Regions from separate parts of the Ruegeria sp. BB5 genome, predicted to be linked through region 1. Evidence: riboswitches for the same ligand, from Rfam matches in the RefSeq annotation. Region 1 holds a riboswitch; each other region holds the start of a gene.

Region 1 (3,267 bases):
CCCTCGCCATCGGGGCCGATGCAGTTCATGCCCTTGGCGATGATCCGGGCCGTGGTGGTTTTGCCGGTACCGCGAATGCCGGTCATGATGAAGGCCTGCGCGATGCGGTCGGCCTCGAACGCGTTTTTCAGCGTGCGCACCATGGCATCCTGACCGACGAGATCGGCAAAAGTTTCCGGGCGGTATTTGCGGGCAAGAACCTGATAGGCGGGGCTGGGCGTGTCGTTCATATCTGCTCTGTCGGATTCGGGTTCCGATGCAGCGTAGAGACCCCCGCCGCCCGCGTCCACAGCAGGCTTGGGTGAATTTCGGTTTGCAGCACAATTTGCACGCCTTAGAAGCGAGTATCAGGGAGGGTCCGTAGTGAGCCAGTTCGCACTTCATTCAGTTCAGATTGGAAACGGCACCGTTGCCTTGTCGCCCCTTCCGGGGCGCGGTGGCGGGTATACGCGGGACTTGGGAATGATCCGCGACTGGCAGCCGGATCTTGTGATCTCGATGACCACCGAGGTCGAAATACTGCAAGAGGGCGCAAGTGGGCTTGGCGAAGACCTGCACGCACTCAATATCGCATGGGTGCATCTGCCGGTTGCGGATTTCGGTACGCCGCCTCCTGAGGTTGACGCGGCGTGGGGCAGTGTCAGCCCTGCGGCGACTGATATCCTGTCCTGCGGGGGGCGGGTGCTGGTGCATTGCCGGGGCGGCTGTGGCCGGTCCGGGATGATCGTGCTGCGCCTTATGGTCGAGCATGGCGAAGACCCCGAGACAGCGTTGGCCCGTTTGCGGGCGGTGCGGTCCTGCGCCGTCGAGACCGACGGCCAGATGGAATGGGCAGCCCTTGGGCGGACGCGCGGCTAGATCAGAGCGCCACCTGCCGCTCTGCCTGTGCCACCGGGTTGGGCGGGATCGCTGTGACCTCAAGCATGGCGCAGGGGGGGGTGGTTAGCATGCCTGCGGGGCGCATGGTCACATCCGGGCCGAACATCATATCTGCGTAAGCATCCAGCGACTCGAGGGGCGCATCCTCGCTTGTTCCACAAAAGACCCGGATCAGGTCTTTTTGAGCGCGAAACCGTGCGCTGCATCCTTGCGTGCAATAGGCCAGCTCAGTGCTGCCGTCGAACTCAAAATCAAACGTCGTCGCAGGAACGGCCGCGTCCATCGCCTGCACGATCGCGCGCGCCATCTGTGCCAGCGCCGGACAGGTTTTTCCGGTGCGTTGGCAAACGGTTGCGGAATACTGGTTCGTCTTTGTCTTCCAGATCATATTGCGCCCTCCGCGCGTGGAACGGGGGCATGGATCAGGTGTGACAGCGTGCTGACGACCTGCCCGGACACCCCGCCCGAGTTTCGGTTTCTTGTTCGATGGCAGGTCTCCTGACTTGCGGGTCGTTGCGTTGCCGACCTTCCCAGCCTTGCGGCCAGTGGTGTTTCGGCATTGCTCACCGCTTACAGTTGCGGGGGCAGTCGCGGCCTTGGTTCGTTCCGGTATTCCGGGCAGAACCGCACCGTGTTCCCTTTTCATCCCGCCCCGGGGACCGGGGACGAGAACCATCACCCAATCGCTAGCGGGTAGGGGTGACCTGAGTCAAGCCGCCTTTTGGTGGGGCAAAGTGGACGCGTGGTCATGCGGAAACAGGATTGACTTAGGGTGGCAAAAGATGCCGTTTGGGGTGGTGAACTAATCGGTTCAGATTGAGGGCGCCATGCTGGATACCGCACAAGCTGTTTTAACCGAGGATTTTCAGTTTCCTTCTGGTTCGACCCAACTGTCGGCTCGGCTGTACCTGCCGGTGGCCGAACCTGGGATCGCAGTGGTGATCCACAGCGCCACCGGAGTGCCGCGCGACTATTATCAGCACTTCGCACGCTGGTTGGCTGCGGAACATGGCATTGCCTGTCTGACCTATGATTACAGCGATTTCGGTCATTCGCAGAGCAGGCCATTGAAGTCAGCTCAGGCCACGATGGCGGATTGGGCGCTGATCGACATGCCTGCGGCTCGGGCCGAGATGCGCAGGCGATACCCCGACGCGCAGCACTGGAGCATCGGCCATTCCGTCGGCGGTATGCTGGGGCCGATTCAGCCCGATATTGATCAGATCGACCGCATGATCTGCGTCTGCGCCGGGCCGGTGACTGTGTCGGACCATCCCTGGCCTTATCGGGCGTTGGCTTTGCTGTTTTGGTACGGACACGCGCCCCTGGCCGTAAAAGCGCTGGGTTACCTGCCGGGCAAGGCACTGGGATTCGGATCGAACCTGCCTGCCAGTGTCTATTGGCAGTGGCGCCGCTGGTGTACTGCGCCGCGCAACTACCTGCCCGAAATCGGCGTGTCCTTGCCCGAGGCCCGCTGGGCACAGTCAGACACACCAGTGGATCTGTTCAGCTTTGAGGATGACGATCTGGTGCCAAAGAACGCGGTCTGGCGGCTGGCTGATCTGTACGGGCCCAACGCACGCCGCCATTTGTTGTCTCCGGCCGAGTTCGGACTGTCCGAGGTTGGCCATATCGGTGCCTTTGCCCGGCGCAATTCGGCTGTCTGGCCACGGTTGATTGCCTAGGCCTGTTCGCAACAATTCAATGTCGGGAGTTTAAGTGAGAGGTTGGACATCGACCCAAGCGGGGCTCGTTGTGGCTGCTTCCTTCCGGACCTGACCAGGTTGGCGAGGCGCTCGCCCGCGCCAACCTCTCGGGGTCTGATATAGGCAACGGGCGCAGGAAACACAACCCGTCAGAGCGTCAAACGGATCAGCAAAAAGCCCTCATCGTCTTCTCCGACGACGTGGGGGTCATATTCTTCAAGCTCGGCAATGTGAGTTTGTGCCTTCGGACCGGTTCTTAATAGCGCAGTCGCGCCCTGCATCGAGGCAAAGCCAAAAGGATAGGACGCATATTGCAAGGGATCTTGCGGCAGTGCGCCGGACAGATAGTCCTGCAAGACGCGCTGAACAGGCAGGTTCGGCAGCGCGATGGGCTCGGCCTGATCAACAAAGGGAAAGTGACCCCCGCCATTGGCACGGTAATTGTTCAGTGCGACGACGAACCGTTGATCGGCGGCCATCGGTTGGCCGTCAAAGCGAATGTTGCGAATGCGCCGGTTGACGGGGTCGATCAAGTGACCGCCAGCGTCGAACCGAGCCGGTTGAGAGAGATCAAATTGATAAGTAAGCCCCTGTATAATATCAAAATTATGCCCCGCCCTGTTGATGTCGACCAATGTGGTCTGATGTCCCGGCGTAATCTGGTTGAACACGCCTGCAGACA
Region 2 (3,267 bases), on a different contig from region 1:
GGACAGTCCCGCAGGTTGGATCGAAGACGCCCGACCCTGCGGGCGACTTCGGATGTGTTTGCGCGCGCGGATACCGGCGCTTTAATCGACCTGAACGGTCACGGCAGCGCTGACCGGTACGTTGTCGACCGTCAGTGCGCTGTGGCTGTTTGCGTTCAGCGAAACCGAAACCTCGACCTCTCCCTTCGGAAGGTCGGGGATGTGTATCCAGTTGCCGTAGAGCCGGGCTAGTTTCTCGCCATTGACGTAAACATGCGCGTGGCCTTCGCCGTCTACGTCGGCTGTTGACGCGTTTTCCGGGGCAAACCGGAAATTCTGCGGCATGACGTGCAGGTTCCACCCGGCCATCGGGTCCTGGGTCAGCGCGATTGCAACGCTGGGCGCGTCCGCCCCTGCGGGCAGGTTTACCGTGGTCGAATGGTCATGGGCCATCGCTTCGGCATGCGCGCCGCCGTGATGGGACGGATCGCCATGATCGTGGCCGTCAAACGTGACGCCATTGGCGGCCGCCAGCACAAAACCAGCACCACCACCGAACACAAGGCCGATTGCAAAAAGGGCAAGTGAGCGTGCCATTTTTCTTTCCTTTAGGGCAAAAAGAAACGCGCCGGGCAGAACCCGGCGCGTAATTATATGAGAGGATCAGGCCGCTGCTTCGACGCGTTTGCCTTCGCTTTGCCAGAAATACCCGGCAAAGGCACCGACCAGAACCCAGGCCACCAGACCGATGCCAAAGGCGCGAGCGGCGAACAGAGCGCCGATCTCGGTCGGGACGGGGCCGGTGAACACATCCGGTTCGGGCGCTCCGATCAGATGGGGTGCCAGCAACAGGGCTGCTGCGATCACATAGCTGATCAGGTTGCCGCCAAACGCAATCAACCACAGCGCAACAAGCGCAGCACCAACCGTGGCAAACCACCAGACCTGTCGGGCATAGACGTCAGCCGCCGCTACACCAGGCACCTCTGGTGCCAGGGTAAAGCCAGGCGCCAGATGAAAGGCGATGAACCCAGCCAGACCCCAAAGCACGCCGGTACGGCCATCAATCGTGTGGCCCTGGCCTTCGGCCACGGACATCAGGGCAACCATCAGCAGCGCGTAACCGGTATAGGTCAGCATGGTGAAGATGACGCTCAGCGCGTCACGGGTCAGTTCCGAGAACATGCCCGGCAATTCGGGATGCGCCGAAACGGCTTCGGCTCCGAAATGCACCAGCTCACCGGATTCGTACAGCTCTGCGTGCAGCAAAACAGGTTGCACAAAGACCAACTGCAGCAAGGCGGCTATCAGCCCCGCTGCAGCACCAGCGAACAACGCGCTGGTCAGTATACGACTGAACATGGTCTTAGTGGCAGGGGAAGCCGGTCGCGTGGCGCACGTCGTGTGCTGCGTCATGCAGCGCCGCGGCCTGTACGTGACCGGTCAGGGTGATGATACCCAGACCCAGAACCACCGCGAACATGACCGGAAGGATACCGGCGCGCGAGGCGGATGCTGTTTGCGTTTGTGTTGCCATCTTTTAATCTCCTTTGCCGCCGCACCCGACGGCCGGTGTTTCAATTGTCGCCTGGCAGGTCTCCTGGCTTGCGGGTCGATGCCTCTGTTCGCCTTCCCCCTGAGAACAGGAGTGGCTGGTTGAACAGGGGCTCTCCGCTTACAGTCGCGGGGGCGGCTGTGGATTTGGCTGCCATGGCAGTCGCACCACATTCCCTCTTAGCATCCGGATGTCTCCGGCAGGACCAGACGCGTTCATTTAGCCTCTATGGTGCCGCTGGTGCAATCGTCATTTGCGACCTTTTAGGTCAGATCACGCGCTTTTTCAGCAAATAGATATCCATGATCCAGCCATGATCGGCACGTGCCTTGGCGCGGGTGTCCAGAATCTCCTGCGCCACATCGGTCAAAGCGCCTTTGATCAGGATTTCCTCTTTCATGCCGACATAGGCACCCCACCAGATGTCATAATCGGCCATGTCCAGGGATTGAAACGAACACTCGCCATCCAGCATTACCGCTACTTTCGAGGCATTTGCCGGCCAGCCTTCATCCCTGATCCGCCGTCCGGTGGTCACAACAAAAGGCGCGCCCAGATCATTGATCGGAATGGCGTGGGCGGCCGTCAATGCCTGCAGCGCGGTGATGCCAGGGATCACCCGTGTCGAGGGCTGAGGGTCCAGCCGCGACGCGATTCGCAGCGAGCTGTCATAAAGCGACGGGTCGCCCCAGATCAGCAGCGCCACTTGTCGCGCATCTGGATGGGCAGCAATCGCCTCGTGCCAGCGCAGGGCAATGGCATCATGCCATTCGTCGACCCCACGTAGATAGCCATTATCAGCCCGGCGCTTGGGAATGTTGAAATAGGCGATCTGCGTCGGAGTGCCAGTCACAGCTGCAATGATCTCTTCGCGCAACCCGGCCAGATCAGCCTTGTTCTCACCCTTGTGCGGGATCAGGATCAGGTCTGCATCGCGGATGGCATTTGCTCCTTGCAAGGTCACGTGATCCGGGTTGCCAGTGCCAATTCCGATCAGAGACAATTCAAACATCGTCGAACTCTGCCAACGGGCCATACAGGATCAGCGCCGGGGCTGTGCCGATCTCGGCCTCCAGCTTTTGCGACAGCGCGCCAATTGTTGCACGGTGCAGGCTCTGGTCGGGAGTCGATACGGATTCGGCTATCAGGGCTGGTGTTTCCAGCGGCAGGCCATGCTCATGCAGTGCATTTACCAACAGGGGAAAGGTCCGTTTGCCCATGAACACCACAGTCGTTGCATCCGGATCGGCCAGCGCGGGCAGGTTCAGATCTTCGGGCAGTTTGCCACTGACATCGTGGCCAGTGACAAATTGCACCCGCCGCGCAGTCAGGCGTCGTGTCAGGGGTATTCCTGCTGCTGCCGCCGCCGCAACCGCCGAAGGGATACCAGGGATGATTTCGTATTCGATCCCGGCCGCACGCAGGGCAACCAGTTCTTCCTCCAGCCGGCCAAACAGCCCGCCATCACCGGATTTCAATCGCACTACGCGAGCACCGGTCTTGGCGTAATCCACCAACAGGCGGCTCACGTGATCCTGCTTGGGTGAGGGTCGCCCGGCCCGTTTGCCCACGCCCACCAGATCTGCATCGTCATGCGCATGACTTAGGATCGGGCCGCTGCTGAGGTCATCAAACAGCACCGCATCTGCTTTTTGCATCCGGTCGACCGCCTTCAGGGTCAAAAGCTCAGGATCGCCGGGGCCGGAACCTATGAAGGATACGAAACCGCTCAT
Region 3 (3,267 bases), on a different contig from region 1:
GGTGGAAAAGTCGTCCAACCGCGTATCTTCGCGCCCATCCGCTGGCAGGACAGCCAGCGCGATGCCCTTGTCCTGCGCCAGCGCCAGAACCTGCTGCAGGCCATAGGACCAATAAGGCACGCCGCCGATCAGGCGGATCAGGATGCCTCTCGCACCTTCCAGAGTTTGTTCGACGTAGGTGTCGACGGACAGAGGGTGTTTCAACGCCGTCAGATTGGCCAACCGCATCGTGGGCATCCGCCCCTCAGCCCCGCCACCGCGATGCCAGCCTGCCGCGAAAGCTCCGAGGTCGCTGTCCGAAAAGGACAGCACCACCAGATCCGCCGGGCTTTGGCCCAGATCGGTCGGGGTCTCGGTTTCCTCGAGCCCGTGGCTTTCGCGGAAGACGACGTGCATGGCTTACTCGGCGGCCTCGGTCACACCCACGAGGATCTCGCGGATCGCGGCCTCTTTGATGTCGTCATGTTCGGCAATCACCACCAGACGCGAGCGGCGCTCTTCGCCGGGTTCCCATGGGCGGTCGTACTGATGTCGCACGCGTGCGCCAACCGCCTGGACCAACAAGCGCATCGGTTTGCCTTGGACAGCGGCGTAACCTTTGACCCGCAGGATGTTCAGCTCATTTGCCAAGCGTTCGATATTAGCAACCAGTGCTGCCGGATCGGTCTGTTCCGGCAACTCGACGATAATGCTTTCGAAATCGTCATGTTCATGATCGTGGTGGCCATCGTGGTGCGACGGGCGTGCATCCATGTCATCCTCGGCGGCAGCCTCAAGCCCCAGTACGACGCGCACGTCCACAGCGCCTTCGGCAACTTCGACGACGGGCAGGGGGCGCGGAGCCTCGGCTGCGATCACTTCTTTGGCCTTTGCCACGCCTTCCGGACCAGCCAGATCGGGCTTGGTAAGCAGGATGATGTCGGCGCAGGAAATTTGATCCTCGAAAACCTCGGACAGGGGTGTTTCGTGGTCGATCGAGTCATCGGCCAGGCGCTGGGCGTCCACAGCCTCGACATTCGGGGCGAAGCGACCGGCGGCGACAGCCTCGGCATCGGCCAGAGCGATCACGCCATCCACGGTGATTTTCGAGCGGATATCGGGCCAGTCAAACGCTTTCAACAGCGGCTTTGGCAGAGCCAGACCGGACGTTTCGATCAGGATGTGATCAGGGCGCGGCTCCAGTGCCATCAGCGCCTCGATGGTCGGAATGAAATCATCGGCCACGGTGCAGCAGATGCAGCCATTGGCCAGTTCCATGATATTTTCCGCCGGGCAATCGGGAATGGCGCAGGATTTCAGAATGTCGCCATCCACACCCACATCGCCAAATTCATTGACGACAACGGCCAGACGCTTGCCCTGCGGGTTCTGCATTAGATGTTTGACCAGCGTGGTTTTGCCCGAACCCAGAAAGCCGGTGATCACAGTGACGGGGAGTTTTTCGAGGTTGCTCATTTCAGGGCTCCAATCGGGGGAATGCGGGCCGCACAGTTTTTGCGGAAATGTTCGGGACGTTCGCGCCATTTGACCAGACCGTCTTCGGCGGAGAGGTACTTGGTGACGCCTTCGACGATGGTGTCGACATGGTCGGTTTCGTTCAGGTTTTCGTACACAAAGGTCCAGCGGGTTGGTCCGCCGCGCAGCACTATGGAGCAACCCTGATCGCAATTTGACAGGCACTCGACCGGCTTCAGCACGATACCTTCGGGCAAATCGGCGTCTTCCAGTGCTTTGTGCAGCAGGGCACCTGGACGTTGCGCATCGTCTTCAATCGGCAGGCCACGCCGACAGGTCGTGCAGACCAGCAGCTCGACTGGTGCAGTCTCGGTCACGTCTCTCATCCCCCCAAATCCTCTTTGCAGGGGACGGGGTTTCATGCGGGCCACGTCTGCACATGGACCCGACACCGGATCACCCCGTCCGGTTTCAACTTCGGGCGCTGGCAGGTCTCCCGGCTTGCGGATGTCGGGGCGTTTGCCCCGGCAGATGTCCCGCCTTCCCGGCCTTGCGGGCCAGTGGCATTGGGCACCCTCTCCGGTCACGGTCGCGGGGGCGGCTGCGTTTGACGGTTGCCCGCTGACGCATTCCCTTTTCATCCATCCGAAGATGGACACCAACGCATGCGACATGCGGCACGGGCAGGGGGCTTGTCAAGCACGAGGCGCATGGTGAAATCGTTCAAACCGAAAAAGCGACCAGCCTGTGTCAATCCGCGGCATGCGCGGCCAGCCTCTCGCGCAGCCAAGCGCAAAACAACCCTGCCGCAGCGGTCGATTGCGCAGCGCCTTGTGTACTGATCAGGTAATGCGACTGGGCAAAGGGAATCGCAGGGCCCGCAATTGCAATCGGCGCGGCCTGCCGGATCGCATTCCTGGCGAACCGTTCCAGAACCGTTGCATAGCCCGCCCCGGCCATCACAAGTTGCAGTGCTGCGACCGAGGTGTCCACCGAATGTCGGGGCGGCTGGTCCGGAAGCGAGAGCCCGTTGGCCTGAAAGTACCGCGCCCAGTTGTCTTCGTATCCAAGGATATGAATCAGAGGGCCTTGCCGCAGTACGTTCAGGGTCGCGGGCGAGTCCCCGGCCCGGCATACCGGTACCAGCATTTCGTCTGTCAGCTTTTCGGACTGAACGCCGGGCCAATCGCCATAACCCAACCGGATTTCCACATCCACATCGCCGGGGGCCACGCTGTCATTCCAGATGTGCGAGACAAGGCGTACGGGGATCTCGGGGTGGCGAGCGGTAAAGTCGGGCAGTTCCGCCGCGACCCAATAGGTGGCTGTCGATATCGCCGCACGGATTGTCAGGGTCTGGCGAGAGGCAGGGCCGAACAGGCTGTTGGTGGACAGGGCGATGTCACCAAGCGCACGCCGCACAGTCAACGAATAAGACTGCCCCAGCTCAGTCAGTTCCAACCGCCGGGCATTCCGGGTGAACAGCTTTTGCCCAAGCTCGGCCTCAAGCGACCGGATATGCAATGAGACCGCCGTCTGCGTCAGGCCCAGCTCTTTTGCTGTGGTGGTAAAATTCAGATGCCGCGCGGCGGTTTCAAAGCTGCGCAACCATGTGGGGTTTGGAAGGCGGTCCATATATCACCAAATTATTTTGACCATAATTGGCATTATTAATCATTTTCGTTTCTAACAGACAACACTGATACTCGGCCCGAATACGACCGTCAGGAGGGAAACATGAAAGTCGGATTTATCGGTTTAGGAAATGTGGGCGGCAAACTGTCCGGCTCGCTTCTGCGCAACGGGATTGAC

What was found. A riboswitch is a leader RNA that binds a small molecule or an ion and turns the genes downstream of it on or off. The one in region 1 is predicted to bind cobalamin.
Region 2: linked by a shared signal. The riboswitch ahead of ACR0DL_RS07720 (CbtB domain-containing protein) and the one ahead of ACR0DL_RS18290 (hypothetical protein) in region 1 are both predicted to bind cobalamin.
Region 3: linked by a shared signal. The riboswitch ahead of ACR0DL_RS07650 (DUF1636 family protein) and the one ahead of ACR0DL_RS18290 (hypothetical protein) in region 1 are both predicted to bind cobalamin.

The regions. Positions count from the first base shown of each region.
Region 1 covers NZ_JBQFUX010000010.1:50,166-53,432, reverse strand. Annotated here, with positions in the region: gene ACR0DL_RS18300 (DNA polymerase III subunit gamma/tau) at 1-230, opposite strand, end outside; gene ACR0DL_RS18295 (protein-tyrosine phosphatase family protein) at 364-858, shown strand; gene ACR0DL_RS18290 (hypothetical protein) at 860-1,267, opposite strand; cobalamin riboswitch at 1,351-1,571, opposite strand; gene ACR0DL_RS18285 (alpha/beta hydrolase family protein) at 1,707-2,564, shown strand; RNA gene ffs (signal recognition particle sRNA small type) at 2,597-2,695, opposite strand; gene ACR0DL_RS18275 (bifunctional 2',3'-cyclic-nucleotide 2'-phosphodiesterase/3'-nucleotidase) at 2,735-3,267, opposite strand, start outside.
Region 2 covers NZ_JBQFUX010000001.1:1,546,124-1,549,390, reverse strand. Annotated here, with positions in the region: gene ACR0DL_RS07735 (DUF1636 family protein) at 1-85, shown strand, start outside; gene ACR0DL_RS07730 (hypothetical protein) at 82-576, opposite strand; gene ACR0DL_RS07725 (CbtA family protein) at 643-1,341, opposite strand; gene ACR0DL_RS07720 (CbtB domain-containing protein) at 1,346-1,516, opposite strand; cobalamin riboswitch at 1,553-1,759, opposite strand; gene cobF (precorrin-6A synthase (deacetylating)) at 1,803-2,546, opposite strand; gene cobA (uroporphyrinogen-III C-methyltransferase) at 2,539-3,267, opposite strand; gene ACR0DL_RS07705 (cobyrinic acid a,c-diamide synthase CobB) at 3,264-3,267, opposite strand, start outside.
Region 3 covers NZ_JBQFUX010000001.1:1,532,339-1,535,605, reverse strand. Annotated here, with positions in the region: gene cobN (cobaltochelatase subunit CobN) at 1-396, opposite strand, end outside; gene cobW (cobalamin biosynthesis protein CobW) at 400-1,455, opposite strand; gene ACR0DL_RS07650 (DUF1636 family protein) at 1,452-1,841, opposite strand; cobalamin riboswitch at 1,925-2,133, opposite strand; gene ACR0DL_RS07645 (LysR substrate-binding domain-containing protein) at 2,206-3,090, opposite strand; gene ACR0DL_RS07640 (NAD(P)-dependent oxidoreductase) at 3,193-3,267, shown strand, end outside.